DNA from 4 places in the Vibrio ziniensis genome. Region 1 is predicted to be linked to each of the others. Evidence: predicted binding sites of a transcription regulator. Region 1 holds the regulator's gene; each other region holds the start of a gene.

Region 1 (8,133 bases):
TGGCGTATAAATTGTGTGATACACACCTAGCCTTCCAGTGAGAAATCTATTTCACAAAACGAAAACGTTTCACTGAGAGAATTCTACCGTTAGTCTATTCATTTCTAAGCAGAAAGTTACGGTCAAATTAACAAAATTTGCACTACAAACGTGATCGCTGTCACATTAGAGAATCTTTATATAGTACACCGTATCCACAGCCCTAATTTGCACCCTCTAAAAGCTGCGAAATTAACTTAAATCCTGAGGCTCAATATCCAGTGTCCAGCGAACTTTACTGGCTAATGGCAACATTGAAATGGCCGGCTTAGCGCTCATCAACAATTTTTGCATCACTGAGCGAGCCTCTGCCTGCAATAGAAGTTGCCAGCGAAACTTTCCAGCACGTTTAGCCAGTGGCGCAGGCGTTGGTCCTAAAACCATGCAGTGCTGATCAAATAACGGATGCGCTTCCAATGTATGACGAACCTGACGCAAGAAATCTTCCACCATCTGAGACTGATTCGCTTCGGCTCTGAACAGGGTCAGATAGGTATATGGTGGTAACATTGCCAATTTACGCTCCGCCAAAGCAGTCAAGGCAAAATGGTGATAATCTCGCTGAAGAAGATCTTGTAGCAAGCTGTGCTCTGGGTGGTGAGTCTGCAATATCACTTCACCAGGCTTACTTGCACGTCCAGCTCTTCCTGCTACCTGAATGAAGAGCTGCGCTAAACGTTCGGACGCTCTAAAATCACTACTGTAGAGTGAGCCATCCACATCCAACAGAGCGACCAAAGTAACGTCTGGGAAGTGATGACCTTTAGCCAACATTTGGGTACCGATCAGGATCTGATACTCACCTCTACGAATCGACGTTAATGCCGACTCTAAGCTGCCCTTTCTGCGAGTGCTGTCTCGATCGATACGTATGGTTTTATATTCAGGGAATAGCTCTGCTAATTGTTTTTCAAGCTGTTCTGTCCCTACCCCTACTGTCACCAATTGTGTAGAACCGCAACTCTGACACTGATGAATAACAGGACGCTGAGAACCACAATGGTGGCAGCGAATTTCATTGCTGTATTGATGGAAGGTGTAATAGGCATCACAGCGTTGGCAATCGGCGATCCATCCACACTCATGGCACATTAATGCAGGTGAAAAGCCACGACGATTGAGAAACAGTAACACTTGGTTGCCTTCAGTCAGATGACGCCGCATGTCAGCAATTAAAGGCGCGGACAATCCACTTTCGAGATACAAACCTTTCACATCCAAAACGCGGTTGCGAGTAGGTACAGCAACACCGGCACGTTCTGTCAGATGTAGATGATGATATTTGCCCGTTAACGCATTATGTAACGTCTCTAACGCTGGTGTCGCTGAACCCAGCACAATAGGTATTTGCTCTTGATTAGCTCTCATCACCGCCACATCACGGGCATGATAACGCAGACTATCCTGCTGCTTGTAAGAGCTGTCATGCTCTTCATCAACAATAATAATACCGAGATCCGCAAACGGCGTTAACAATGCCGAGCGAGTACCAATGACAATGCCTGCCACTTTATCTCGCGCCGACAACCACGCGTTTAGCCGTTCGGTATCATTGAGCCCAGAGTGAATCACTTCTACAGGCACATTAAAGCGCTTTTTAAAACGGTTGATGGTTTGAGGCGTTAAACCAATTTCAGGCACCAGCACTAATGCTTGTTTCCCTTGCTCTAATACCGGCTTAATTAGGTTGAGATAAACTTCTGTTTTACCTGAGCCTGTTACCCCTTCCAATAAATAGCAACCGAAGCCTTTACTGCTGTTTACAGAAGCAATCGCGATGGCTTGTTCTTGGTTTAATTTTGGCTTTTCAACATCCGCTTCAATCTGCTTCGGCCAGGCTTTGAACTGCGGCTTCTGCTCACTAACTTCAATCCATCCCTTTTCTTGCAAGCTTTTGAGAGTCGCTATGCTGACGTCTTCTTCCAACAAGGAAGAATGAGAAACGGCGCCAGAAGTAAGAAGGTTCATAACCTGAGCCTGCTTAAAGGCGCGTCCGAAACCTTGCATCATTTGGTTACTACCACTGGGTGTCATTTGCCACTCTTTGCAACTGGCAAAGTCTGCAGGTTTACCTTTACGTAGCGCACTCGGCATAGCGTTGGCGAGAGTATCGCCAAGAGGAAATTGATAAAACTGACTGCACCATTTCAGCAGCGAGTACAGTTTATCCGGCCAAACAGGTTGAGAATCTAAGACTTCTTTGACTGATTTTAACTGCTCTATAGAAAATTCGGACTCTTGCGCAAACTCAGTCACAATCCCCACCAGCGTTTGACGGCCAAATGGCACTGATACCCTTCCGCCAATAATTGGAAAAAGATGGCTAGGAATGAGGTAATCAAACTGTTTGTCTAGTGGTACAGGTAGTGCAACACGAGCTATTGTTGGGCGCATAATGGTTTTGAGAGAGCAAAAATCAAAGAAAATACAGTCTACTGGATGATGCCATGAAATTCGAGCAACTAAAGTGGCGAAAATAACAGCGAAAGCGGTTGATCAGTGACTCAGGATTCATTACTATATCGCGCCTTGATGAGACGCTTGTAAGAACGCTCTTCAAGTGTCACTAATTATTTATTAATTTACGTGTGGTGTCCGGCATAGATTCGGATGGCGACACGGCCTAATTTGAGGTTATCCCATGAAAACTGGTATCCACCCAGAATACAAAGCAGTAAACGCGACTTGCTCTTGTGGCAACTCTTTCGTTTTCAACTCTACTCTAGGTAAAGACACAATGCACCTAGACGTATGTGACAAGTGCCACCCATTCTACTCTGGTAAGCAACGTATCGTTGATACTGGTGGTCGTGTTGATCGCTTCAACAAGCGTTTCGGCGCGCTATCTAGCAAGAAGTAATTTTACTTTACGCGAAGATTCAAAAAAGGACGCTACGGCGTCCTTTTTAGTTTTTGGCATTTGCTACCGTCATATCTCTAACCACATAATCTGGTCTTAGGAGCTATATTTCTCACTTATCAAAACTATGAAGATCCATTGACATACTCTAGAATGAGTGGCCTTAACGAAAACCATAAGGCTCTACCTAATGTCCAATAATGATCGCCATGAACTTACCGAGGAAGAAGCTTTTCGCCAGCAAGCCCTCGACTACCACGCTCTGCCAACTCCTGGAAAAATAGCAGTCGCTCTCACCAAATCCGCAGATTCAGCAAAAGATTTAGCTCTCGCATACAGTCCTGGTGTTGCAGAACCCGTTCGAGAAATCGCACAAAACGTTGATAACGTTTATAAATACACAGCTAAAGGCAATACCGTTGCGGTTATCTCTAACGGCACAGCAATTTTAGGTTTAGGTAACCTTGGCCCTATGGCTTCTAAACCGGTTATGGAAGGTAAAGCGCTATTATTCAAACGCTTTGCAAACCTAGACTCCATCGACATTCAAGTTAAGCACCGCACTATCGATGAGTTTGTTGATACGGTAGCGAACATCGCAGACACCTTTGGCGGTATCAACCTCGAAGACATCAAAGCCCCAGACTGTTTTGAAATTGAACGCCGCCTGATTGAACGTTGTGATGTTCCAGTATTCCATGATGATCAACACGGTACTGCAATTGTTACCGCTGCAGGTATGCTTAACGCTATCGAGCTGCAAGGCAAAAAACTCAATGAATGTACTATCGTTTGTTTAGGTGCTGGCGCTGCAGCCGTAGCGTGTATGGAACTGCTGATTAAATGCGGTGCTATGCGCGAAAAAATCTACATGCTTGACCGTAAAGGTGTGATTCATACTCGTCGTGATGACATCAATGAATACAAACAGTTATTTGCTAACAATACCGACAAACGCACCCTAGAAGATGTGATTAAAGGTGCCGACTTGTTCTTAGGCGTTTCAGGACCTAACCTGCTAACAGCCGACGAACTTAAACTGATGGCGGATAAACCCGTTGTGTTTGCATGTTCCAACCCAGATCCTGAAATCAAGCCTGCACTGGCACATGCTGTGCGCGATGATTTAATCATGGGTACAGGTCGTAGCGATTATCCAAACCAAGTGAACAACGTGCTTTGCTTCCCGTTCATTTTCCGTGGTGCATTAGATGTGCGTGCGAAAGTGATTAACGATCAGATGAAACTAGCAGCAGTAGCTGCAATTCGTGAATTAGCGAAAGAGCCCGTACCAGCAGAAGTATTGAAAGCTGCGGGAGTAGATTCTCTAACTTTCGGCAAAGAATACATTATCCCGAAACCGATGGATCCTCGCTTATTGCCTCGCGTAGCAAAAGCGGTAGCTCAGGCAGCTATTGATTCTGGAGTTGCGCATATCGGAATGCCTGAAAACTACATGGCAAACTAATATTGCCCCCATAAACGAGTTCAATTTAATGACTCGTTTTAAAAATACTCAAAGCCAAAAAAGCCCTGTTTTATATCAGGGCTTTTTTATAACTATCTACACAATTGGGCGAATAAACAGATTATCGACAACAATTAGTCGTCGTAAGCCTCGAACTCAATGCCCATTTCTGTCATTAATGCTTTTACTTCTGCTGGAATGTCATCCGGACGATCTTTACGTAAATCTTCATCCGTTGGTAACGGCTGACCAGTATAAGCATGCAGGAAAGCTTCACATAAAAGCTCACTATTGGTCGCATGTCGCAGGTTATTGATCTGGCGGCGAGTACGTTCATCTGTGAGTATTTTCAATACCTTAAGTGGAATTGATACGGTGATTTTTTTCACCTGCTCACTTTTTTTTCCATGCTCTGCATAGGGGCTTATATATTCACCGTTCCAGTCTGCCATTGCGCACCTTCATTGTTTGAATTCGAGTAATAATTCCAAAGGCTAGATTTTAGCGGGATTTACCGCCATAAGCAAAGACATATAGACGTCTAGAAGTGTTGACGTCTTTAAAATTGATAAGTAAAGTATGATGTCATTCCCCAATATAGACGAACACATGTATTCTTACTGTGAAATTGGAAGTCTATTTAAGAGTCTCAGGAAAGGAAATACTCATGACCAAACGCAAGCCAGCTACAATTGCAGTTCGTACCGGAATCGAATCAGATACTCAATATCACGCTGTCGTTCCGCCAATTTATTTATCGACTAACTACGGCTTTCCTGCGTTTGGTGAAGTGCCTCAGTACGACTACACTCGTTCAGGGAATCCAAACAGAGGTTTGTTGGAAAAGGCACTCTACGAATTAGAAAGCGGTGAAGGCGCGGTTGTGACTAACTGCGGCACTTCAGCGTTAAACCTGCTTGCTTCAACGCTACTTGGTCCTAACGACTTCATCGTCGCGCCACACGATTGCTATGGCGGTACTTACCGCTTATTCAATACTCGCTCAAAGAAAGGCGATTTCAAGGTTCTTTTTGTTGATCAATCTGATGAACAAGCACTTACGGCAGCGTTGACGAAGAAGCCAAAACTGGTGCTGTTAGAAACGCCTTCTAACCCTTTGGTGCGTGTAGTTGATATTGAAAAAATCTGTCAACAAGCAAAAGCTGTAGGCGCACTAGTCGCGGTAGATAACACGTTCTTAACTCCCGTTTACCAAAAGCCCCTAACGCTGGGTGCAGACTTTGTCATCCACTCAACAACGAAATTCATCAATGGTCACTCAGATGTCATTGGCGGTGTGGTGATCAGTAAAACCAAAGCTCATGCTGAAGAACTGGCTTGGTGGGGGAACTGTATTGGTGCAACAGGCACACCATTTGACAGCTATATGACATTGCGTGGTATCCGTACCTTGGGCGCCCGTATGCGTGTGCATGAAGAAAGCTCGCTGCAAATTTTGGATTATTTGAAAACACAGTCACTGATAAAAGCGATTTATCACCCTAGCCTACCTGAGCACCCGGGACATGATATTGCGAAGAAACAGCAACTCGGCTTTGGTTCCATGTTGAGCTTTGAATTTGCAGGCAGCTACGAACAGCTAAAATATTTTGTCGGCGAGCTAGAGCTTTTCTCACTCGCAGAATCTCTGGGGGGGGTGGAAAGTTTAATCTGCCACCCGGCAAGTATGACTCACCGTGCAATGGGCGAAGAAGCGCTTGCTGAAGCCGGTATTTCTCAGCTATTGCTGCGTTTATCGGTTGGCTTAGAAGATGCATCAGATCTTATCGCTGATTTGGACCAAGCCTTTACCAAAGCTAAGGAGAAGTTTTAATGACGGTTTCACGCCAGCTACATAAATTTGGCGGCAGTAGCTTAGCAGATCCTGAATGTTATTTGCGCGTAGCAAACATTCTTAAAGAGTACTCACAACCTGAAGATTTAGTGGTTGTTTCAGCGGCAGGCAAAACAACCAACCGCTTGATCGCATTTTTAGAAGCATTGAACAAAGACGGACGGGTTGCTCACGAAACTCTGCAATCATTACGTCAATTCCAATGCAAGTTGGTCGAAGAACTTCTTGAAGGTGAAGTGGCAGATAGCTTGCTAACACAAGTCAATGGCGAATTCATCCGCTTAGGCGAACTAACAGCACCACTAACAAAAGCGCAGCAGGCTGCGGTGCTTGGCCACGGTGAAATGTGGTCAGCAAGATTGTTGGCAACACTGCTTAACCAAAGCAACTTACCAGCCTTGTCACAAGACGCACGTGAGTTTCTGCGCGCTGAAGCAGGGACTCAGCCGGAGGTTGACCGCTCGCGCTCTTACCCACTATTGAAGAAAGTATTGGCGCAACATGCACATCACCGTATCGTGATTACTGGCTTTATGGCGCAAAATGACCAAGGGGATACCGTGCTGCTTGGTCGTAATGGCTCTGACTACTCAGCGACTGTCATTGGTGCTCTAGCCGATGTTTCTCGCGTAACAATTTGGAGTGACGTGGCTGGCGTCTATAGTGCTGACCCACGTATCGTAACGAATGCGTGTCTACTACCACTATTGCGTTTAGATGAAGCCAACGAACTGGCTCGTCTTGCCGCTCCAGTTTTGCATAGCCGCACGTTACAGCCAGTTGCTCAAAGCGCAATGGAACTTCAACTGCGCTGCAGTCACAAGCCAGAATCAGGCTCAACCAAAATTGAACGTGTATTGGCGTCAGGTCGCGGAGCAAAAATCATTACTTCATTAGATGAAGTGCTACTGATTGAACTTGAGTTTGGTCACGGCCATGATTTCGAACGAGTTTACAGTGAGACTCTTGAGAAGCTCAAACGCGAGCAACTTGAACCTCTCGCTTTTGAAGCGCAAGCAGACCAACATAAATTACGCTTGGCATACACAGCTGAAATCGCGTCGGGGGCTCTTGCATACCTACAAGACATCGCAACCGCAGCCGACATCAAATTGAAAGAAGGTTATTCCCTAGTGGGTGCCGTCGGTGCTGGTGTTACCAAGAACGCCAACCATAGCTACGGTTTCTACCAACAACTAAAAAATGCACCGGTAGAGTTTGTTTGTGAAGCGGAATCAGAACTTAGCTTAGTGGCAGTACTACGCCAAACACCCGTCGAGAAGCTCGTGGTAGGTGTTCACAACCAAATTTTCCAAGCGCAGAAACGTGTTGCTCTTGCGTTATGCGGCAAAGGTAACATCGGCTCTAGCTGGCTAAAACTGTTTGCTGAACAAAAAGAAGAGTTGGAAAAACGCAGAGGTATGAACTTTGAGTTGGTTGCTGTGGTAGACAGCCAGACATACTGGTTTGACCCACAAGGTATCGACCCAGAAACAGTTCTGAGCCGTTATCGCGATGAAGCGATTCCAAATGAAAGTAATAGCTGGCTCTACAAGCTAGGCAAATTACAAGGCTATGACGATGCCATCGTGTTAGATGTGACAGCAAGTAAAATCCTAGCTAACCAATATCTGGATATTGCAGAACAAGGTATGCACCTTATCTCTGCCAATAAAGTTGCTGGTTCCGCATCGAGCGAATACTACAACCAAGTCAAAGATGCGTTTGCGAAGATCAGCCGCCACTGGCTGTATAACGCGACAGTTGGTGCTGGTTTGCCTATCAACCACACTGTTCGAGATTTGCGTGAAAGTGGTGATGAAATCACTGCACTGTCTGGTATTTTCTCAGGCACTCTCTCTTGGTTATTCCAACAGTATGATGGCTCAATCCCGTTTAGCGAACTGGTGG
Region 2 (8,133 bases), 1.0 Mb from region 1:
GCTGGTCCTTTGTCGAGTGCAATGCATGAAATTGCTGAGGAACAGGTTGCACCTCTTCACTGTATTCGTTCCATTATTACTGGCTATTTGCAAAACCTGTCTGCGCATATGTGTGTGAATGCAGGGCGAAAGCATATTGAAACCCATGTGAAGCCAAGCTTTACAGAGTTAGAGCAAACGCTGGAATCACTTAGGTAACCACTATGAGTAATGCTGGTGTAACTATTATTAAGAAAAGGCAGAATAAAGATTCTGGACTGAGTCATGGTGGCTGGAAAGTCGCAATGGCCGACTTGATGATCTCTATGATGTGTCTTTTTCTTATCCTATGGTTGTTGTCTGTGATGGATACGAAAGATAGCAGCGACCTTGTTGAGTACTTCCAAACGGGGAAGTTACAGACTGATGGGTTAGGTAATTCTATTAGTCCGATTCCTTTACAAGAAGTAGCAACCACTAACAATGAATCAGACATGCGGCGTATTGATGATAACTCATTAATCGAAGGGGAAGTTGATAGTCAGCAAGAACTTGAAGTCTTTGCACGATTGATCGAAGAGCATATCGAAGAGATTCAAGGCATGGGCAGTGTGCAAGTAACAGTTACTCCACAAGGTTTAAAAATCTTGATAAGTGATTCTGCTCAAGGTCAAATGTTTTACCGTGGTGGTGCAAATATGACACCTTACTATCAAGACCTACTATTGCATTTAGCTCCTGTCTTTAAACGAGTGACTAACGCTATGGTGATCACTGGGCATACGGATGCAGCTCGTTATGCAGGAGCGAAAACGACCAACTGGGAACTTTCTGCTAATCGAGCTAATCAGGCTCGCTATTTCTTAGCACAAGGTGGTGTACCCAATGAGCAAATCTTCCAAGTCTCTGGTATGGCGGATACTGCCCCTGTTAACTTTGACGATCCTAAAAGTGCAGATAACAGGCGTATCGAAGTGTTTATACTCACTTCAACTGCACAAAAGCAGTTAAGCCAAGTGTATAAAAACTTACCTAAGATGGAAGCGGCAGGCAAAGATGTCGATCAGAAAGCTATGGACAAAATTGGGCGTCAGGAAAGAGAGGCGGCAAAAGCTGCTCTAGACAATCAGTTACCGATTTCCTATTAGGACTCGACGTTTGCTCAGAAATATCCATAAGGTCAGCAATGCCAATCTACGTCAGATAAAACGTGGAGTCGCATGGCTGACCTTAATTAATTACATTATTTCGTTCAGTTATATTGTCACAATAAACAACAGTTCTGACTGGGTGTTTATGACAGGTGCAGTTCTACTTGGCTATAACTATTTATTAGTGCGTTTAGTCGTCACTATTCCAAAGAGAACATTTGTAATAAAAAGTCACCATTATTTAATGATTCCTTTCTTAGCTAGTGTTTTATTAGCATCTGTAGCACTCATCTACAGTCTTTGGTGTTAGTTGACATTTCGGCTGAAATAGTACCTACGTACTCATTAGTAATACCATCCTAGATAAAAATATGATCAGACTGAGCATCGGTGAGCTGCGTAATGGGCGTCAAACGCAAACGCGCATTCATTCGTCCCTGAAGCTCCGCCCAGCCATCCATGGTTCGGAGGGTTTGCTTATCGACGCCCATTCACTGATCAGGAAATTTTCCAGAATGGTATTGTAAACCTCCCCTAAACTAGCGACATACTATTTTAGAGTTCTTCGACTTAGACTGAGCACAGAAGGAGAACTCGCGATGAAAAGATCACGTTACTCAGAAACACAAATCGTCAAAATCTTAAAAGAAGTGGAAGCAGGTCGTAAGGTCAATGACGTGTGCCGTGAATACGGTATTTCTGATGCAACCTATTACAACTGGAAAGCGAAATACGGTGGGATGGATGCCTCTGACGTAAAGCGCCTTAAGGACTTGGAGGATGAGAATCGCCGGTTGAAAGCCATGTTTGCTGAGTTGAGTTTAGAGCATCGAATTCTCAAAGACATTGTAGAAAAAAAGCTGTAAAGCCAGCGATAAGACGCGAACTGGTTAAGTATGCCAGACAACGGCACAATGCCAGTTTACGTCTTGCGTGTCGCGTAGTTGGCATGAGTGATTCGGTTTATCGATATCAACCTAAAGCGAATAACGACGATGAAGTGATTGTTGAACTGCAAAAGGCGGTTGAACGTCATCCTGCCTACGGTTTTAGCAAATTGCTCAAAATACTTCGTCGCTGGGGACATAGCTGGAATCACAAACGGATATATCGGATTTACTGCGAACTCAAACTCAATAAGCGTCGTAAAGGAAAAAAACGCTTACCAACTCGTTTGTCCGAGCCGCTTAGTGTGCCCATGTTAGCTAACCAGTGTTGGTCCATCGATTTTATGAGTGACAGCCTACAATGCGGTCGACGATTTAGAACTTTCAACGTGGTGGATGACTTCAATCGTGAAGCTTTAGCTATCGAAGTGGATTTAAGCTTACCGGCTCAACGAGTGGTTCGAGTGCTTGAACGGATCATTGCATGGCGAGGTTACCCTGAAAAATTACGAATGGATAACGGTCCAGAGTTTATCTCTGCGACGCTAGCGACTTGGGCTGAAGAGCATGATATCGAGCTGAAATTTATCCAGCCAGGCAAACCAACTCAGAACTCCTATATCGAACGCTTTAACCGTACGTATCGCACAGAGATCTTAGATATGTATGTATTCAGAACCTTGAATGAAGTGCGTGAGCTAACAGAAGACTGGATACGAGAATATAACGAAGACCGTCCCCATGATGCTCTCAATGATCTAACACCATGGGAATATTTAATGAAGAATGAACAAGCCGAAAACTCTAATTATGGATGCAACTAATTAGGGGAGGTTTACAGTATAAATGTAAAAAGCTCTGAAAATGCAGAGCTTTTTACTATCAAAACTTTAACTATCACATACTGTATAAACGTTAGGTTATATAAAAATCCGTCTTCTTGGAAGGCGGATTTTTTACATAGAAATTGATATCAATAACTATAAGTTATTTAGTTGACCAACTTAGATATCTCATCTTGAGCTATAGAGACAATACTATCGATATTAGCTGAACTTTGAATGTTGGATATGATTCTTGATGCTCTGAGCTTTAATTCATGTTCAGAGTACATATCATCACCTAGTCTAAATAAAACCTTATTCAATACTTTCACCGCATTTTCAGTCGAACACTTAGGCAATAGAATAATCAGTTCATTATCGCTGTTCGAGTTTCTAATGAGATAATCACTTGCACGAATAAAAGAACCAATAATAGCAACCATATGTGCATGTGCCATGGGGACCACATTGCGTTGCTTTGCTTCTTCCAAATCGTATTTAACGAGGATTAATGAGTTCTCAGCATTCGCTTTAATAACATCTTCTAAATGACGAGACTCAGTAATTTCGTAGCTATAGACCGCTACGTCATCACATAATTTGTTAAACTCAGTGTCATAGAAGCTTTCTTTTCCTGCCACTATGTTTCTAGTTAATCTGTTGAGTTCTATTTTCTTCAGCAATAGGAATAGGATAAAGAATACAAGTGCACTGTATTGAACAAATAGATAAGAATGACTTACCCATATGTCTACATAGGAAATCTTTATACGAATGATGTTTTTTGTATCGATATAAAAATCACCTTGATATTGTAAAATAGGTAGGTCTGAGCTTGAGAAACTGTAGACATTTTTACCATTGTAATATTCTTTGTTCATGAAAGTGTGTTGATTAAAAATATTACTAACGGGAATATCTAGGATTAGACTACCTAAGTTGACCCCATCTTTAATAATCGGTCGAGAAATGGTGAAATTAGTGCTGCCAGATGGATCTTCCAGGATATCGTAATTATAGGTCACACTAGAAAGCTTGCTGTTGTAATACAGCAGGGCGCAATAATCAGACAGTTCACATTGGATAGAATTTTTAAAGGTAAGATAATTAGTCGGCTTTATACGATAGAACAGAGTTCCGTTGACTACTGATAAGTAGTTCAGCTCTTTATTATATTCTTCATTGATTAATCGTGGATTATTATCATAAAGGTCTGATATGGTTTGTAATATCGTGGCATCGACAATATTTATTTTTCCTTTTACATAAAGATCTTTGAGATCTTTGTTGTTATCACGAATAAATGCTCCATCTTTATCTTGTGCTAAATTACTAAGGATGTTTTTAGATACAATATTTAGCTTTTCTCTAGATGCGTCAAATACAGAAATAAAGTTGTTAAATCTATAAACTTTATCACTAATAATACTGTTAGTAGCAAAGCTAATGTGCAAGGCACCTAATATCAGGCCCAAACCTATGCTTGCTAATATGGCTAGCGATATTCTTTTCATCACTCAAACTCAAACAGGGGGTTAAAACTCAACTTAACATTTTAGAGCTTTGTGAAATTTGCTGTATGTAGGATTAGTCTGTTTGTCTTAACGTAAAAACTGCTTACGTGGTGAGGTTAAATTCCATTTTTACTCTTAGTTATCTAAAGCCGTTTGAGTTTTATAGTTAAGCTCTAATTCAATACATGAATATTATTAATAAACAAGTTGAGTATTAGTTGATTGTTTCATTAAGCTGTTGGAGTGATAGTTTAGCCATCCAGACATCTTTTGTGTTTGGCTCAGATTAACAAAAGGAACGATCACATGGCGACTATTACACATATTTTGGGCTATCCACGTATTGGCGAAAAACGCGAACTTAAATTTGCACTAGAAAAATACTGGCGTGGTGACATCACTCAACAAGAACTAAAAGCGGTTGGTAGTGAAATTCGACACAACAACTGGGCGTTACAAAAATCAGCAGGTTTAAGCTTCGCGACTGCGGGCGATTTCGCTTGGTACGATCATGTACTCACCACCACATTACTTCTTGGACACGTGCCTGCTCGTCATAATCATGGCTTTCCTGACCTCGATACACTGTTCCGTGTTGGTCGTGGTCAATCGCAAAGTTCATGTGGCTGTAATGGCAGTGCCGCATCAGATATGACTAAGTGGTTCAACACCAACTACCACTATATTGTTCCTGAGTTCAGCTCAGACGATAAATTCGAAGTCTGCTGGCCACAACTGTTTGAAGAGGTGAACGAAGCCATTAAAACGGGAGCGAATGTAAAACCGGTTCTATTAGGGCCTGTGAGTTACCTGTATCTCGGAAAAGAAGTCGAAGAGAATTTTGACCGTTTGACTTTACTACCTTGTTTACTGACGGCTTACCAAAACATTTTGTCGAAATTGGCCAAACAAGGGGTTGAGTGGGTGCAAATTGATGAACCCGTGCTATCACTTGAGCTTGAAAGCCAATGGCAGGACGCATTTAAATTGGCGTACCAGGTGTTGCAAGGAGACGTTAAAGTACTGCTTACCACATACTTTGACTCAGTGATTGATACTCTCGACAAGATAGTTGCACTGCCAGTGAACGGTCTTCATATAGACATTTCCGCTGCGCCACAGCAGCTAGATAGCGTACTAAACAAACTGCCGGAGCATTGGGTTCTGTCTGTTGGTGCTATCAATGGTAGAAACGTATGGCGAGCAGATTTGGGTCATCTTCGTAACCAGCTACAACCGGTGAAAGACAAATTAGGTGATCGCCTTTGGGTCGCAAGTTCATGTTCACTGCTTCATAGCCCTGTTGATTTAGAGCTTGAGCAGAATCTTTCAGCAGAGGTGCGTAGCTGGTTTGCTTTTGCAAAACAGAAAGTGACGGAAGTTGCCGCACTTGGACGAGCATTGGATGGCGAGCAAGATGCCATTCTAGCTTGTGATACTTATAGTCAGCCAATAGTGAAGCGAAAGACAGCAACGCACGTTAACAAGCCACAGGTACAAGCTCGAGTAAATGCTATTACTGCTTCGTTGGCAGAAAGAAGTGAGCCGTATAAGCAACGAGCTGCGAAACAAGCGAAGCAGCTTGGTTTGCCATTGTTCCCAACCACAACTATTGGTTCGTTTCCTCAAACCGGCGAGATTCGCACTCAACGTAGCGCATTCCGAACAGGGGTATTGCCAGAGGCTGAGTATATTACTGCGCTGAGAGGGCACATTGCTGATGCTGTAAAGCGTCAAGAGGCTTTAGGGTTAGATGTGTTAGTACATGGTGAGGCAGAGCGTAACGACATGGTTGAGTACTTTGCGGAAAACCTCGCTGGTTTCCAAACTACGCAATTTGGTTGGGTGCAAAGTTATGGTTCACGCTGCGTGAAGCCAGCGATTGTCGTCGCAGATATTGAACGTGAAAAGCCAATGACGGTGGAATGGTCTAGCTACGCACAGTCCCTGACCAAGAAGAAGATGAAAGGCATGCTGACTGGTCCTGTTACCATCTTGTGCTGGACATTCCCACGTGAAGACATCAGCCGCAAAGAGATTGCGCAGCAATTGGCTCTGGCACTGCGTGATGAAGTGTCTGATCTTCAAAACGCGGGTATTAATATCATTCAGATTGATGAACCAGCAATTCGTGAAGGTTTACCACTGAAGAAGCGTGACCATAAAACGTATTTAGATTGGGCAGTTGAATCATTCAAAATCTCTGCGGCAAGTGCAACAGCAGAAACGCAGATCCATACGCACATGTGTTACAGCGAGTTCAATGAAATCATCGATTCGGTTGCTGCACTGGATGCCGATGTGATTACCATTGAGACTTCCCGTTCGAATATGGAACTGCTGAAGGCGTTTGAAGATTTTAACTATCCAAATGAAATTGGCCCTGGTGTCTATGATATCCACTCACCAAATATCCCAACGCAGGAATGGATTGAAGACCTGTTACGTAAAGCAGCAGCGAAAATCCCAGCAGAGCGTTTATGGGTAAACCCAGACTGTGGATTGAAAACACGTAATTGGAAAGAGGTTGAAGCTTCGCTCATCAATATGGTGTTAGCAGCAAAAACCTTGCGTGAAGAGGCACAAAGTAACGTGGCCTAAAATAAAGGTAGCAAAATTAACAAAAGTAGTAGAACAAAGAAGGAGCTCAACTGAGCTCCTTCATAAATAGCGAATCACATTATAGTGAAGTACAAGTTTGTTGAGTAATGAGCTCATCAACCATTAATTGACCTCGGGTGTTACGCATTTTAATACGGTAACTTATTCCCACTTCAAGATTCGCTTTGATATTTTTGTCAGAGCAAAAACTTTTTATGCTATTTTTCAGCACTTCGGCTACTGGTTTAGCGTTTTTACCATCAGCATTATAGACCATCATCATTTCAATGGTGGTTCCCTGAGCATTGGCTCGCAGAATATTCAGAGGACCATATTCTAAGGGGAGTTCAGCACTAAGCAGGCTAGCTCTATTCTCAGCCAGTAGTTCCAAATTTCGTTGGTTTTCAGCATTGGAGCTACAACCCGAAAGTAAAATTAAACTGAAGGTGATAAAGCTAGCGATATATTTTTTCATATTAAAAAACTTTTTTGAACGGTTTGATGATGACATTAGCATAAACACCTGCAGCGACGTAAGGATCTGCATCTGCCCAAGTTTTGGCTTCCTCTAGCGAGTTGAAATCAGCAATTACTGTTGATCCAGTAAAACCAGCTTCGCCTGGATTTTCGGAATCGATAGCAGGCATTGGACCAGCTGTCAGCAAACGGCCTTCATCTTGAAGAGCTTGCAAGCGTTCTAAATGCGCTGCGCGAACACCCATACGCTTTTCTAGAGAGTTCTCAACATCTTGAGAAAAAATGACATACCACATAATCCATATCCTTATTAATGACTGAAACAACAAGCTAACAGTTGCCTAAATTAACTTTGGTTTAAGTTAATAGGGGGGTAATGTACTGAAACTTGGTAAATGATTAAACCTCAGTGGTCATATTTCTGTGATCAGTTTCTTGGATTGATCTGACGGGGGCGACCGTCAGAATCAATCGCAACATAGTTGAAAGTAGCTTCACACACTTGGAAACGATCTCCGACACCGTCGACTCTGATGGGTTTCACCCAAACTTCCAGGTTAATCGACATGGAAGTTCGACCAATCTTAGTACATTCGCCGTAACAACATACAACGTCACCAACTTTTACCGGCTTTTTAAACGCGATACTTGAAACCGACACCGTAACAATACGACCAGAAGAAATCTCTTTTGCTAAAAT
Region 3 (8,133 bases), 1.1 Mb from region 1:
CGAGCGCCCATTGCGTCGAGTTCTTTACGACCACGTTCCATTTTCGCATTACACAAGCGGTACTTTATGCCTTTAGAATCAAGGTATCGCTGTGCGTCTTTGCAATGTGGACATTTGTCTTTGACGTATAAAACAACTCGTTTCATTGTATTAACTCTGTTCGTAAAAGTGGCTGAGGTAACATGAAATAGAAAGCGGCAAAGTGTACCTATACTCATCTAGCGATGCAAACCCATAAACATATACTGTAGCTCTTGCCTAATACGTGAATCATGCATGAGTTTCAGCTAAACTGTGCGGCTTCGTTTTAAGGCTTTCAAAAAATACGTATGAATTCAGTACTCAGATACATTCAAGGTTATCCTGCTCATATTGTCGAGTCGGTGCAGAAACTGGTTGATTCCGATAAGCTCATTGCTTGGTTCGAGCAGCGTTACCCTGACCGTCATTCTATTCAAAGTGAAAAGGCACTGTTTGAATATACGATGGCGATTAAGAATCAGTATATGAAGAAGACCGCACCTCTAAGCAAAGTGGTTTATGACAGTAAAATACACCTAATAAACAACGCGCTTGGACTTCATACCTACGTATCGAAAGTACATGGCAATAAAATCAAGTCAAAGAACGAGATTCGCATAGCTAGTATGTTTAAGAATGCGCCAGAGCCACTTTTACGTATGCTGGTGATTCACGAACTGGCGCATCTGCGTGAAAAAGATCACAACAAGTCTTTTTACCAGCTTTGCTGTCATATGGAACCCAATTATCACCAATATGAGTTGGATGCACGTATTTACATGATGGTTTTAGAATTAAGCCGAGGTAACAACGGATGAACAATAAACCAAGCACGGGTAAAGCTCGCAGCAGTGTGCCAAACAACAAACCGTCAACTGCAAAACTCGGTCGTAAGAAAGGGGGCTCTTCAAATCAGCCGTCTAAGCCCAAAGCAAAGGTTCAATCACAATTGAGTGTGCAGAAAACATCATCGACTAAGCCAAAGCCTGCGGTAAATTCAGCTCAGGCAACAAAAGGCAAAGAGGGATTGCACAATAGGAATCGCCATAAAGGTAACTACGATTTTATGGCGCTGTGTAAAGTGCTACCTGAGTTAAAACCGCATCTGATTAAGAATCCTAAAGGTGATTGGAGTATTGCTTTCTCTGATCCAATCGCAGTGAAACTATTGAATAAGGCTCTGTTAGCTCTTCATTACGGTGTCACGTTCTGGGATGTTCCAAAAGGTTACTTGTGTCCACCCATCCCGGGGCGAGCAGACTACATTCACCGTGTTGCGGATCTTCTGCAATCAGAGAACAAATTACTCAAACAAAGCCGAGTTCGCGCTTTAGATATTGGTGTAGGCGCTAACTGTATTTATCCAATTATTGGCGTGACTGAGTATGGATGGAACTATGTCGGCAGTGATGTTGATCCTGTATCGGTAAAACAAGCGAACAACATTGCCCAATACAACGACAATTTGCGCGGGCGTATCGAGTGTCGTTTTCAGGGAGATAGCAAATCGATATTTGCAGGCATTATCCAGCCTAATGAAAAATACGATGTGACTACGTGTAATCCACCTTTTCACTCTTCATTAGCAGAAGCGGAGCAGGGAACGCTGCGCAAGTTAAAAAATCTTCAAGCCAATAAGAAGAAAAAGGGTTTAGGTAGCCAGCCGATGAACTCAAAGCAAGGTGAAAATGCGACGCTTAATTTCGGTGGGCAAAAGGCGGAACTCTGGTGTCCAGGTGGTGAAGCTGAATTTATTAAAAACATGGCGTTTGAAAGTCAACAATTTGCGGAGCAGGTTCTTTGGTTCACTACTTTGATATCGAAAAGTGAAAACGTACGCTGGATGAAAAAACAACTTCAGAAAGTGGGTGTGGAGTCGATAAAAGTAGTAGAGATGCAGCAAGGACAGAAGATAAGTCGTTTTATTGCATGGACTTTTCAAAATGTTGATCAGCGCAAGCTGTGGTTACAAAGTAAGTGCTAATCTGACAGTAGTGGGACTAACTTGCTGAATGAGAAACTGAGGAGGTAAGCATGGACATTGTGTTCTTTCAACCTTGCCAACCCGATTGGATATGCAAACCATTTCTAAGCGTGTTCTCATTGTTACTGATTGTTGGATTGGTTCTCTTTATTCGCATTGTTTATCGCGAATATCTAAAGATAAAGCGAGTTAAGAAGGTGCGACGTTTGCGCCGAGTTCATTATCGCGATAGAAAAGGCGGCAATAGTAGCCGCCCTAACAACGCAAAGTAATAACAACTTTATTGCTGTTTCAACAGTAATAAATATTTCTGCTCTAACTCAGAATTGCCTGTTCGTCTCTCCAAACTGGCTAGCAACAGCAAAGAGGCTTTCTTATACCCATAGCTCAGATGGAACTGCATTAGTCTCTCTCTAGCTTTAGATAATTCTCCTGAATCTATCTCAAGTTTCGATAGTTGTAAGATTGAGTGAAAACGCTGTGGATCATGGCCCACTGCTCGGCTGAAATACTGCCTAGCTCTATGTAAATCACCATACTTGATGGCGCATAGTCCCGCATTTTCATAGCTTTCTGCAATCAAATAATAATTGGGTTGTGCTATGGCCTGATTAAAGTATTGATCCGCTTGGCGGAATTCCCCTTTTTTACAAAGAAACGCACCATAGTTATTAAGCACTTGACCGTTATCACTATGCTTATTTAGCGCGTTGTCATAAGAAACTTGAGCTTTCTCTGTTTCTCCAACCATATCGTAATAATGAGCGATAGCTAGCATGGCTCTATAGTGTTCAGGCGTGTACTGTAAAGCTTTTTCAAGATTTTCCTTTGCTTTAACCATATTACCAATTTTTAAATAGCCTAAGCCTAAAGTGATCCTAGATTCGGCTTTCTCGATAGGGTCACTATTAAGCTTAGGGCTATTTTCTTGTTCATATGTTATGCAGCCTAACAAATAAAACGATAACAATATGATGAGTACAGATTTCATTTTCTTACTCTCTATGTTTTTGAAAGTATGATAATAAAATCAAATGATTATCGAAGTTGAACAGAAAGCTTCTGCGACAGGTTTTGCATATTCACCGCTATTTTTATTATTCAAATAGGTGAATAAAAAGCCCGCTTGTTATTTGCGGGCTTATCGTCTTAGCTTAGATTCACTTCTTACTAATCATCTTTAGTGAATTTGTCTTCACTGAAGTGTTCTAAATCAAACGGAGTTTGTTGGTAAACGCAGTAGTTGAGCCAGTTGGAAAACAAAAGATGTCCGTGACTACGCCAGCTAGCTCTTGGCAGATTATCCGGATTATCATTTGGGTAGTAATTGACAGGAATCATAGGTTCCATTCCTTCCCCTAAATCGCGTACGTACTCATTGTGTAGAGTATTAGCGTCGTATTCAGGATGACCAGTGACAAACACATTACGTTTGTCTTTGGTTGATGCTAAATACACACCAGCTACGTCAGAGGTCGCAAGGATATCTAGGTCGGTATGCTCACCCAAATAATCGGCATCAAAATCTGCATAACGAGAGTGAGGAGCCAAAAACGTATCATCGAACCCACGTAGAATAGGGTGGAATGGTTGATGGATATCGTGGTGGTATACGCCCGATAGCTTTTCTTTGCGTGTTCTTTTCGGCAGGTTATACAACAACTTCAAACCCGCTTGTGCAGCCCAACAGACATAAAGTGTTGATGTAACATGATGTTTTGCCCAAGTCATGATGGTTTGTAGATGATCCCAATAGGCTACATCTTCAAATTGAACTAACCCTAAAGGCGCACCCGTGATAATAAGACCATCGAAGTTACGATCTTTAATTTTATCGAATTGGCGGTAGAAGGCATTAAGGTGTTCTTCAGGTGTATTTTTACTTGGACGATCATCGATGCGTAACAGCTCAATATCCAATTGAAGGGGCGAATTGGAGAGCAGACGTAAAAATTGAGTTTCAGTCTCAATTTTTTTCGGCATCAGATTCAAGATCAATATTTTTAATGGGCGGATTTCCTGCGTTGAGGCTCGGGACTCGGGCATCACGAAGATGTTCTCTTTGCGCAATACATCACTTGCAGGTAGTTGATCGGGGATCCTAATTGGCACAGCTTTCTCCCTTAGCTAACATTTTGGACGTCTATACATCTAGACTTATAGCTTAACTATGCACAGATGTCGATAGCAAAATGCAGACAAACCAAAATTAAGTTAATATTCGCGTCCTACATGGTCATTTCATCATTTTATATCTTACAACTGGGTTCCTAATGCTGACTCTCACTCTTATCCGTGGTTTGCCAGGCTCTGGTAAATCAACTTTAGCAAAAACACTCAACGGCGTGCATTTGGAGGCGGATATGTATTTTGTGAATGAGCAGGGGGAATATCTGTATCGTCCTGAAGCGATTGGAGAGGCTCACCAATGGTGTCAGAGCCAGGCAGATTATTGGCTGCATCAGAGGGAAAATGTTGTTGTTTCAAACACTTTTGTAAAACTCTGGGAAATGAGTGCGTACAAGAAGTTAGCTAAAAAATACAAAGCCAAGCTTAAGATTATTGTTTGTCGCGAATCCTATGGAAATATCCACGGAGTAGGGGAAGATGTCATTGAGAGAATGAGAAAAGACTGGCAAGAATAAAACAACCTGCCATCTCTTTCTTATTTCGCCTTAATAACGTCAGGGCGCAGTGTTTTTCTATGTTGCCACCAAGCCAAAAACAGCCAGACCAAAACCTGTCCCCACAATAAAGTCCACTGTGGTGCGATCTGCCGCCACTCAGCACTCATTTGATTCAGTGCTAAGAAACCTTGTATCGCTGGAGTACTTGGAAAAAGTTTTGAAGCCCACACGATTGGTTGAGGTAAGGCTTCTATCGGCCATATAAAACCGGCAGAAAAAATTAAAGGCATTGAACTTAGCAATACTACTAACGTTACCAGTTCCCTCCTTGGTGTGATTGAACCAAGCCAAATCCCGATAAAGCAAGAAGAAAGCAAAAACGGTAGTAGGAGCATCAGCAGTTCTGTTGCATGAGCAAGTGTGTTTACGCCATGCAAGCTAAAGCTAGCGCCGAAGTAATACATACTTAGCAGATAGTAAATTGGGACGATTACAACGCTTCTTAACGCAATGAGCTTCAGACTCGAAAGTTGGCTCCAGTATCCATGACCATGCTTTTGTGTTCCTACCATCATGCCTGAAGCAATCAGCATTGTTTGTTGCAGTATGAGTACGAACACAGCAGGGACAACGTAATCAACATAACCCATTCGAGCATTGAATGTAGGCTTGAGGTTTTGCCCTGTTGGGGAGTAATGTTTTGACGCAAGAGAAAGTGGTTCTCCATCAACCAACAGGCGAGCAACCTTGGTTTTTGCTGCTATTGTGCCTCCCGCCTGAGCCAATCCCTCAACTAACGTTCCGTAAACTAAGAAGTAAGATGCATCGCCAGCATAGGCGAGTGAAGTACTTTTCTCTAGCATTAAGTCTTTATAGAAATGTTCAGGAATGACCAGAATGCCACTGACGTCTTTGTTTAAAAAGGCTTTCTTCGCTTCTTCAATCGTGGAATTTCGCTGTACCACTTGAACTTGAGGAGTGGCATCAACCATACGTTCTAATTGAAAACTAGCTTGGCTCTTATCCAAGTTCACGATGGTGAGAGTTTGTTCTCTAGGTGTTTGCTGACTGTAAGGAAGTGGGTACAGAAATGAATAGAATACAACACCGCCAAACACAGTGAGAACGACTACGGGGTTAGTGAACAGTGCTTTTACTTCAGCTTTAATTAATTTAAACCAGCTCATGAGCACACCTCTTTTTTAAGTCAGCTTGCAGGTGTTTTTTAAGTAGCAGTAAAGTTAACCCAAATGGCACTAGATAGCCCAACATTGGCCATAAAGACGCAAGTGAATGATATGCGTCAAACCCGTAACTGGCTTGGCTTACCTGAACATCAATATAGTGACTCACCGGAAGTAAACTGCGCCAAATTTGAGCCAATAGACCCATGTCGCTAGTTGGAAACGTAATACCCATAAACGCAAAACTGGGCGCAGTGTAAGCCGCGGCAAAGCTCATTGCTCTCGCTGGATCGAGTGAAATAAAGAAAAACAGTGAGCCCATAATCATACAGGCGATGACGGTAAACCATTGAGCAATGAGTATCGTTGATATTTGACCGTGGAGCGGCCAGTCTAACCCATGATAAAACCAAGTGAGAAACACTGCTCCCTGAAGCACAAACACTAAAGAATAAGGGGCTAGTGTTGCTACTAATCGAGAGAGAGGATTAGTTTTTGCCCAAATCGCTAATCCATAAGTTCTGTGATTAGCCGTTAATATCATAATGGTGGTGACCACCATAGCGATTTGCCATATGGCAGGCACAACGGCAGAAACTAGAAATTGAGCGTAGTTTGTATTCTTATTAAATAATGGTGTTATTTGCGTTCGTATCGGCAACACATGGCTCATTGCACCAAGTGTGGTTTGCTGGCCTTTGGCGAGCGTCTTCACTACTTCGATTTGCGCATTAAAAGTGGATTGAGCTTGCACAACTGCTGAGTTGATTAACCTTCCCACCAATATCATTTGGCTGTTAAAGAAGGTTGTTATCTGCGGTTGATCTCCTCGATAAATCGATTTGTCGAACTGACGTGGAATAACCACGTAAGCATATATCTCAGTAGCTTTTAAATCCTCGCTAGCTTGTGCAACGTTTGTATAACTGCGAATGACGGAGAGGGTAGATGTCGCATCAAGCTCTCTGGTCAGTTGACGAGAAAGACGGCTATTCGATAAGTCCACCACGCCCACGGGTAGATCGCGAACAATAGCTTGCGAAAATATCCACCAGATTGTTACGGCTAGTGCAATAGGAATCCAAGTTAGGCATGAGAGCAGCCATCGATCTCTCCGGAGTAATTGCCATTGGGATTCGATAGCTGGTGAAGCGGTAGACGTTGAAACCACGGGGTGTTCCATCATTAAAGTTCTACCACCACGCTCATACCCATACGTAAACCTTCGATAGGTCCTACAGGGCGAGCCTCCACTTCAAAAGTGCGTAGGTCGAAACCTTGTGTTGCATCAGTAGAACGCCAAGTCGCAAAATCGCCCATTACCGCAATATGGGTAACTTTAAATGGCAATGTTTTGTTTAGAGCCGGTACATAAGCATTAAACTGTGTATCTTTCGGAAAATGACTGAGCAAGTCTTCACGAACGTTAAGAACGGCCCATGAATCCTGTGTATCAACAACAGTGACCACAGGAAATCCCTGCGGCGCGAGTTCACCGCTTTGCATTAGTACTTGCGCGACTTCGCCGTTAAACCAGCTAGAAATCTGGGTATCCGCAGCATAAGCTTCAACTTCGGCAACCGCACCTTCTGCCATGCGAACTTTCTCTGCCGCCGCTTGTTTGGTTTCTTCGCGAGCGCCTTCTTGTGCCATGTTATACATCTGCAACGCTGAACTTTCAGTGTATTTTGCGGCTTGCCATTGCGTTAACGCTTCATCTTTTTTCTGCTCAGCAAGCACACCGTCTTTATATAAGTTATTGACACGTAGATACGTTTTCTCAGCTAATTGAGACGCTGCACGAGCTTTCAACCATTGATCTTTCGCTGCTTGAATTTGTTGCTCTCGAGCTCCATTTTCTGCCTCTTTCGCGAGTGCGCCAGCGGCTTTTTTGCCAGCAATAGCTTGGTCAAGTTTGGCTTCAATTTCTGGACTGTGAATGGTGAAAATAAGTTGTCCTTTTTCGACCATATCTCCCTTGCGTACATACACTTGATCAATGCGTCCCGGCACTTTTGAAGAAATACTGTATTGTTGCGACTCAATTTGACCCTGCAAATGAATAGGCTTAGGTTGATACGCTTTATAAAAGCCATAACCGATCCATGACACTACCGCTAGGGCAGAAATAGCAACCAAAGTCGTTTTTACAGCTTTCATGATGGATCCTTTTCATTCGAAATGGGCTGATTGTTTGAGGTAGTCAGAGGAATTGACGACTTTTTATAAGTGTCAAAAGTATCCATCTCACTGGTAAGCGCAAGCAATTTATTTAGTGAGATTAAGTAGTTGAAGCTAGCGACATATTGCTGTGTTT
Region 4 (8,133 bases), 590 kb from region 1:
TCACCTTTGGCTTTGAAGTCATCCGCAAGCGCTCGCTCACCAATACCACCAGTAACAGCAAACATACCTACCCAGTCTTGTTTACCACTATGTTTTGAGGCAACAAAATCAGACAAACAGTAGTTGGCACCTTTTGGCTTCTCAGTCTGCTGACGAAGGTTGTGCAGCACTTTAATCACTTGTTGACGCGACTCATCCGCATACACTTCAATATCATCATCAATGCTCGCTGCTGGGAACAAACCACAGATACCATTCGCCTTCATCAGACCTTGTTGCTCAATACGGTCTAACCAATCATTGGCATCTTTGTACAGCTTGCGAGCTTCTTCCCCGACCAACTCGTGATCGAGAATCGCTGGGAACTTGCCAGACAGTGACCAAGTCATGAAGAATGGCGTCCAGTCGATGTACTGACGTAGCACTGAGACATCAAAATCTTTGAATACATGAATACCCGGTTTAACTGGTGCAGGTGGCGTATAAGTCTGCCAATCAATCGCAGCTTTATTCGCACGAGCTTGTTCCAGCGTTACAGGACGGCTCTTCGGTTTTTTACGAGCATGTTGTTCACGGGTTCTTTCGTAATCCAGATTTAAACGCTCTACGAATTCTGGACGACGCTCATCAGAGAGCAATGCTGAACACACACCAACGGCGCGTGAGGCATTGTTCACATACACTACAGGTTGGTGATAGTTCTGCTCAATCTTCACAGCGGTATGCGCTTTAGAGGTTGTCGCTCCGCCAATCAGCAGTGGCAACTCAAAGCCTTGGCGCTCCATCTCTTTAGCCACGTGCACCATTTCATCCAGAGATGGGGTAATCAGTCCAGACAGACCAATAATGTCCACCTTCTGTTCACGTGCAACTTTTAGAATGGTCTCACACGGCACCATCACGCCAAGGTCGATGATTTCGTAGTTGTTACATTGCAGTACAACGCCAACAATATTCTTACCGATATCGTGAACATCGCCTTTCACTGTCGCCAGTAGAATTTTGCCGTTTGAAGAACCGGACTGCTTCATCGCATTAATGTAAGGCTCTAAATAAGCAACCGCCTGCTTCATTACACGAGCCGATTTCACTACTTGCGGCAGGAACATTTTGCCCTCGCCAAACAGGTCACCCACCACGTTCATGCCGTCCATTAATGGACCTTCGATAACTTCAAGTGGCTTAGACGCCTTAGATCGGGCTTCTTCAGTATCTTCAACGATAAATTCAGTAATACCTTTAACCAGTGCGTGCTCTAAACGCTTTTCAACCGGCCAAGTACGCCACTCAAGTAGAGATGCGTCTTCTTCTTTGCCTACTGCGTTTTCACGGTATTCTTCTGCTATCTCAAGCAGACGCTCTGTTGCACCGTTGTCGCGGTTGAGAATAACGTCTTCAACCGCATTACGCAGTTTCTCTGGAACGTTGTCGTATATCTCAAGCTGGCCAGCATTAACGATACCCATATCCATACCATTCTTGAAACAGTGGTATAGGAACACAGCATGAATCGCTTCACGCACGTAGTTGTTACCGCGGAAAGAGAAAGAAACGTTAGATACACCACCAGAAATCATCGCATGAGGAAGCTCACGTTTAATGTCTGCTACTGCATTGATGAAATCAAGCGCGTAGTTATTGTGTTCATCAATACCCGTTGCAACAGCGAAGATATTCGGGTCGAAAATAATGTCTTCCGCAGGGAAACCTACTTGTTCGACAAGAATATTGTAAGCGCGGCGACAAATTTCAATCTTACGTTCACGAGTGTCAGCCTGACCAACTTCGTCAAACGCCATTACGATAACGGCAGCACCGTAACGACGAATCAGTTTCGCCTGATGAATAAACTTCTCCTCGCCTTCTTTTAGCGAGATAGAGTTTACGATGCCCTTACCTTGAATACATTTCAGACCTGCTTCGATAACTTCCCATTTCGAAGAGTCCACCATGATGGGTACTTTCGAAATTTCAGGCTCTGATGCACACAGCTTGAGGAATCGCTCCATACAAGCCATCGCATCCAGCATACCTTCATCCATGTTGATATCGATGATTTGAGCGCCATTCTCAACTTGTTCGCGGGCAACGTCTAAAGCCTCATCGTACAATTCTTCTTTGATAAGACGTTTGAAGCGAGCAGAGCCAGTCACGTTGGTACGCTCACCAACGTTCACGAATAGAGTATCAGCGGCAATGCTCAATGGTTCTAAACCAGAGAGTCGACATTCAACACTGATCTCAGGAATCTCACGTGGCGTAACACCCTCAACCACTTTAGCCATCGCAGCAATGTGAGCAGGTGTTGTACCACAACAGCCACCAACTAAGTTAAGGAATCCCGCTTGTGCCCATTCACCAATATGCTCAGCCATGTCTTCTGGTGACAGGTCATATTCACCAAATGCGTTCGGCAACCCTGCATTCGGGTGAGCAGAAACATAGCATTCTGAAATGCGAGAAAGCTCTTCGACATATTGACGAAGCTCGTCTGGACCTAAAGCACAGTTCAAGCCAAATGAGATAGGACGAACATGACGTAAAGAGTTATAGAATGCTTCTGTTGTTTGACCAGAAAGAGTACGACCGGATGCATCGGTAATCGTACCGGAGATCATGACAGGTAATTGAATACCAAGCTCTTCGAACACTGCATCAACCGCAAAAGCACACGCTTTCGCGTTCAAGGTATCGAAAATAGTTTCAATCAGAATCAAGTCACTGCCGCCTTTTATTAGCGCACGTGTAGATTCAGAGTAAGCCGTCACTAACTGATCGAATTCGATGTTGCGATAACCAGGGTCGTTAACATCAGGAGAGATAGAACAAGTACGGTTAGTTGGACCTAAAACACCCGCGACATATCGTGGCTTATTCGGCGTTTTTGCTGTCCATTCGTCAGCGACTTCACGAGCAAGCTTGGCTGCTGCAAAGTTAATTTCTTCGCTGAGAGACTGCATATCATAGTCAGCCATCGCAATTGTCGTGGCGTTGAAGGTGTTAGTTTCAAGGATATCTGCACCAGCTTCCAAATAAGCAGCGTGAATACCTCTAATCAATTGAGGCTGAGTCAAAACGAGAAGATCATTGTTTCCTTTTAGATCGCAGTGCCAATCCGAAAAGCGTTCGCCACGATAATCTTCCTCTTGCAACTTGTGCTCTTGGATCATGGTTCCCATGCCACCATCGATCAACATGATACGTTGCTTCAATTGCGCTTCGATCTGGTGTTTTAGATTACTACCCACAGTACAGCCTCATTATTCCTTTTTTGCTTGTTCGACATCCTATCACACATTGATTAGAAATCTAGACGTCTAAAACATCTAATTACGATAAATGCGCACGTTAAAATTTTGATAAATCTATAGGTAAAAAGTGTTTGCTATTTGTTCAGCATCAAAGGACAATTTCGCTCACATTTAGTTACATTTGAAGAAGAAAATGTCGGTCTACTACACTCTGTGCTTTCTATCTGCTGCAGCAATGATGATTGCTTTTTTAAACAGCAAGATAGTGAAAATGCAAACCACGATAGCCATTACAGCTGGTTCTATGGTGCTCTCATTACTTATCCTTATTGCTGGTCAAAATGACTGGTTCCATCTTACTCAAATAGCAACAGAAACAGTCACCAGCATCAACTTTGAAAACTTTTTGTTAAAAGGTATTTTAGGTTTCCTTTTATTTGCAGGTGGCCTCGGTATCAAACTTCCCCACTTAAAAGATCAAAAATGGGAGATTACGGTACTTGCACTCGGCGCAACGCTGTTTTCAACCTTCTTCATTGGTTTCGGCTTATATGGATTCTGTTATTTCACAGGCATCCATCTCGATCTTGTCTACTGCTTACTATTTGGCGCTCTGATTTCTCCAACCGACCCGATAGCAGTATTAGCGATTGTTAAAAAGATGAATGCGCCTAAACGTATTTCTACCCAAATTGAAGGCGAGTCTCTATTCAACGATGGTTTCGGTCTAGTTATCTTCGTAACCATCTTTACTATTGCATTCGGTAAAGAAGCTCCAACTGTAGGAAGTGTAGCTGCATTATTTGCTCAAGAAGCGATTGGCGGCATTATTTATGGCTTCCTATTAGGCTTGCTATTCCACTACTTGATCAGCGCAACTAACGACCACTCCATGGAACTGTTACTGACTATTGGTGTACCGACTGCCGGTTATGTGTTTGCAGACGTTATCCATGTATCAGGCCCATTAGCGATGGTGGTATCAGGTATTATGATAGGTAACTGGACTCGCTTTATTGGCTTTTCTAAAGAAAGTGAAGAACATCTCGATCACTTCTGGGAGTTGGTCGATGAATTCTTAAATGGCTTGCTTTTCCTTTTGATCGGTATGTCGATGCTCCTTTTCGAATTCCACAAAGAAGACTGGATCTTAATGTCTTTCGCGATACCGCTAGTGTTAGCAGCACGCTTCAGTAGCGTATTCGTTTCATACTTAGGCTTTAAGCGTTATCGTAAATACAACCCTTGGTCGATTAAGATCTTAACTTGGGGTGGATTGCGTGGTGGTCTAGCATTAGCGATGGCACTGTCAATTCCATCAGGCATGATGGTTATCCCAGATAAACTTATCGACGTAAAAGAGCTGATTCTGGTAATGACCTACGCTGTAGTAGTGTTCTCTATCTTAGTGCAAGGTTCGACAATCACACCGATGATTGACAAGGCCAAACTTAAAGAGAAAGAAATGGAAGAACAGGAACAGACTGCAGAGCAAAGTAACGTACAGCAAAGCCAGCAGCAAAATATCTAAACATTATTTTTTGAAGAGCAGTAACTCCGGTTGCTGCTTTTTTATAGCTATTTAATAGTAAAACCCAGATACGACGAATATCCATCCGTTAAGCCATTCCAACATAGCCAATACCGCCATCACTGGCATAGCGTAGTGCTATTTCCCCTTCCCTTTTAAAGAGAGATTGGGTAAGCATTGCTTCTACGAAATACTCGTTGAACGCGATAAGCTAAGTTCAGTGAAAGCCTCCTCTAACTCCCACCTCGATAAGGGGTAGAACCAAAAGCAAATACCTTAAACTTTGCCTCTATCTCACCTGCAACACTCGACTGAAGATTAAAAGGAGCCAACGAAGTAGAAAATGAGGAATAGCCTGATACCATCCTAGATAACAACATGATCAGACAGAGCATCGGTAGAACAGTGAATGGGCGTCAAACGCAAACGCGCATTCATTTGTCCCTGAAGCTCCGCCGAGCCATCCATGGCTCGGAGGGTTTGCTTATCGACGCCTATTCACTGGTCAGGAAGTTCTCCAGAATGGTATTAAACAAAGAGCAACCAACTGAACTACCGCTCCGCATTGGTCACTTTGCTATAGACGCAAAAAAGCCCCGTCATTTCTGACGAGGCTTCGAAATAAGTGGCGGAGCGGACGGGACTCGAACCCGCGACCCCCGGCGTGACAGGCCGGTATTCTAACCAACTGAACTACCGCTCCGCATTGGTCAGACTATTAAGTCTTTTCTTTGTTTGCCTTCAGATTTATCAATCTGAACACAAGTAATAAAGCCTGGCGATGTCCTACTCTCACATGGGGAGACCCCACACTACCATCGGCGCTAATTCGTTTCACTTCTGAGTTCGGCATGGAATCAGGTGGGTCCAAATCGCTATGGTCGCCAAGCAAATTCTGTTTTTGATTTCACTTTTTATAAAAAAGTGGAAACCAACAAATCGGAAAGCTGTTTAGTGTTCTCTACACATTCAATTCTGCTCTTGCTTTGAGTCCATCAAAACCCCTTGGGTGTTGTATGGTTAAGCCTCACGGGCAATTAGTACAGGTTAGCTCAATGCCTCACAGCACTTACACACCCTGCCTATCAACGTTCTAGTCTCGAACAACCCTTTAGGACACTTAAAGTGCCAGGGAGAACTCATCTCAGGGCTTGCTTCCCGCTTAGATGCTTTCAGCGGTTATCAATTCCGAACTTAGCTACCGGGCAATGCTACTGGCGTAACAACCCGAACACCAGAGGTTCGTCCACTCCGGTCCTCTCGTACTAGGAGCAGCCCCCTTCAATTCTCCAACGCCCACGGCAGATAGGGACCGAACTGTCTCACGACGTTCTAAACCCAGCTCGCGTACCACTTTAAATGGCGAACAGCCATACCCTTGGGACCGACTTCAGCCCCAGGATGTGATGAGCCGACATCGAGGTGCCAAACACCGCCGTCGATATGAACTCTTGGGCGGTATCAGCCTGTTATCCCCGGAGTACCTTTTATCCGTTGAGCGATGGCCCTTCCATTCAGAACCACCGGATCACTATGACCTGCTTTCGCACCTGCTCGAATTGTCATTCTCGCAGTCAAGCGGGCTTATGCCATTGCACTAACCACACGATGTCCAACCGTGTTTAGCCCACCTTCGTGCTCCTCCGTTACTCTTTGGGAGGAGACCGCCCCAGTCAAACTACCCACCAGGCACTGTCCTCGACCCGGATAACGGGTCTGAGTTAGAACATCAAACATACAAGGGTGGTATTTCAAGGACGGCTCCACACAAACTAGCGTCTGCGCTTCAAAGCCTCCCACCTATCCTACACATGTAGGTTCAATGTTCAGTGCCAAGCTGTAGTAAAGGTTCACGGGGTCTTTCCGTCTAGCCGCGGGTACACTGCATCTTCACAGCGATTTCAATTTCACTGAGTCTCGGGTGGAGACAGCGTGGCCATCATTACGCCATTCGTGCAGGTCGGAACTTACCCGACAAGGAATTTCGCTACCTTAGGACCGTTATAGTTACGGCCGCCGTTTACCGGGGCTTCGATCAAGAGCTTCGCGTTACCGCTAACCCCATCAATTAACCTTCCGGCACCGGGCAGGCGTCACACCGTATACGTCATCTTACGATTTTGCACAGTGCTGTGTTTTTAATAAACAGTTGCAGCCACCTGGTATCTGCGACTCTCATCAGCTCCATCCGCGAGGGACTTCACCGTCAAGAGCGTACCTTCTCCCGAAGTTACGGTACCATTTTGCCTAGTTCCTTCACCCGAGTTCTCTCAAGCGCCTTGGTATTCTCTACCCGACCACCTGTGTCGGTTTGGGGTACGATTCCTTACAATCTGAAGCTTAGAGGCTTTTCCTGGAAGCATGGCATCAATGACTTCACTACCGTAGTAGCTCGACATCGTGTCTCAGCCTTAAAGAGAGCCGGATTTACCTAACCCTCAAGCCTACGCACTTGAACCTGGACAACCGTCGCCAGGCCCACCTAGCCTTCTCCGTCCCCCCATCGCAATTGTAAGAAGTACGGGAATATTAACCCGTTTCCCATCGACTACGCCTTTCGGCCTCGCCTTAGGGGTCGACTCACCCTGCCCCGATTAACGTTGGACAGGAACCCTTGGTCTTCCGGCGAGGAGGTTTTTCACCCCCTTTATCGTTACTCATGTCAGCATTCGCACTTCTGATACCTCCAGCATGCTTTACAACACACCTTCAACGGCTTACAGAACGCTCCCCTACCCAATATCCTAAAGGATATTGCCGCAGCTTCGGTTTACTACTTAGCCCCGTTACATCTTCCGCGCAGGCCGACTCGACTAGTGAGCTATTACGCTTTCTTTAAATGATGGCTGCTTCTAAGCCAACATCCTAGCTGTCTGAGCCTTCCCACATCGTTTCCCACTTAGTAGTAATTTGGGACCTTAGCTGGCGGTCTGGGTTGTTTCCCTCTCCACGACGGACGTTAGCACCCGCCGTGTGTCTCCCGGATAGTACTTACTGGTATTCGGAGTTTGCAAAGGGTTGGTAAGTCGGGATGACCCCCTAGCCTTAACAGTGCTCTACCCCCAGTAGTATTCGTCCGAGGCGCTACCTAAATAGCTTTCGGGGAGAACCAGCTATCTCCGAGTTTGATTGGCCTTTCACCCCTAGCCACAAGTCATCCGCTAATTTTTCAACATTAGTCGGTTCGGTCCTCCAGTTGATGTTACTCAACCTTCAACCTGCCCATGGCTAGATCACTCGGTTTCGGGTCTATATCCAGAGACTAAACGCCCAGTTAAGACTCGGTTTCCCTACGGCTCCCCTATACGGTTAACCTTGCCACTGAATATAAGTCGCTGACCCATTATACAA

The links. Region 1 encodes MetJ, which represses methionine synthesis genes. Its sites were predicted from a motif close to TTAGACNTNTANANGTCTAA; they were not measured.
Region 2: metE (5-methyltetrahydropteroyltriglutamate--homocysteine S-methyltransferase) is a predicted target of MetJ. The motif match lies at 4,607-4,626, and genes of this name have one in related genera.
Region 3: metA (homoserine O-acetyltransferase MetA) is a predicted target of MetJ. The motif match lies at 4,141-4,160, and genes of this name have one in related genera.
Region 4: metH (methionine synthase) is a predicted target of MetJ. The motif match lies at 3,302-3,321, and genes of this name have one in related genera.

Annotation. Positions count from the first base shown of each region.
Region 1 is NZ_CP049331.1:210,200-218,332, reverse strand. It holds gene priA (primosomal protein N') at 232-2,433, opposite strand; gene rpmE (50S ribosomal protein L31) at 2,681-2,899, shown strand; gene G5S32_RS00950 (malic enzyme-like NAD(P)-binding protein) at 3,090-4,367, shown strand; gene metJ (met regulon transcriptional regulator MetJ) at 4,502-4,819, opposite strand; gene G5S32_RS00940 (O-succinylhomoserine (thiol)-lyase) at 5,035-6,201, shown strand; gene G5S32_RS00935 (bifunctional aspartate kinase/homoserine dehydrogenase II) at 6,201-8,133, shown strand, end outside.
Region 2 is NZ_CP049331.1:1,227,611-1,235,743, forward strand. It holds gene motA (flagellar motor stator protein MotA) at 1-198, shown strand, start outside; gene G5S32_RS05625 (OmpA family protein) at 204-1,127, shown strand; one part of gene G5S32_RS05630 (IS3 family transposase) at 1,730-1,991, shown strand; one part of gene G5S32_RS05630 (IS3 family transposase) at 1,991-2,841, shown strand; gene G5S32_RS05635 (hypothetical protein) at 3,009-4,355, opposite strand; gene metE (5-methyltetrahydropteroyltriglutamate--homocysteine S-methyltransferase) at 4,662-6,956, shown strand; gene G5S32_RS05645 (GspS/AspS pilotin family protein) at 7,036-7,431, opposite strand; gene G5S32_RS05650 (YciI family protein) at 7,433-7,729, opposite strand; gene yciA (acyl-CoA thioester hydrolase YciA) at 7,861-8,133, opposite strand, start outside.
Region 3 is NZ_CP049331.1:1,337,561-1,345,693, forward strand. It holds gene G5S32_RS06105 (glutaredoxin family protein) at 1-146, opposite strand, end outside; gene G5S32_RS06110 (M48 metallopeptidase family protein) at 330-839, shown strand; gene rlmF (23S rRNA (adenine(1618)-N(6))-methyltransferase RlmF) at 836-2,005, shown strand; gene G5S32_RS06120 (hypothetical protein) at 2,056-2,277, shown strand; gene pilW (type IV pilus biogenesis/stability protein PilW) at 2,286-2,996, opposite strand; gene metA (homoserine O-acetyltransferase MetA) at 3,176-4,117, opposite strand; gene G5S32_RS06135 (AAA family ATPase) at 4,279-4,650, shown strand; gene G5S32_RS06140 (ABC transporter permease) at 4,671-5,819, opposite strand; gene G5S32_RS06145 (ABC transporter permease) at 5,806-6,999, opposite strand; gene G5S32_RS06150 (HlyD family secretion protein) at 7,002-7,976, opposite strand; gene G5S32_RS06155 (TolC family protein) at 7,973-8,133, opposite strand, start outside.
Region 4 is NZ_CP049331.1:2,828,031-2,836,163, forward strand. It holds gene metH (methionine synthase) at 1-3,248, opposite strand, end outside; gene G5S32_RS13055 (cation:proton antiporter) at 3,445-4,782, shown strand; tRNA gene G5S32_RS13060 (tRNA-Asp) at 5,409-5,485, opposite strand; rRNA gene rrf (5S ribosomal RNA) at 5,556-5,671, opposite strand; rRNA gene G5S32_RS13070 (23S ribosomal RNA) at 5,799-8,133, opposite strand, start outside.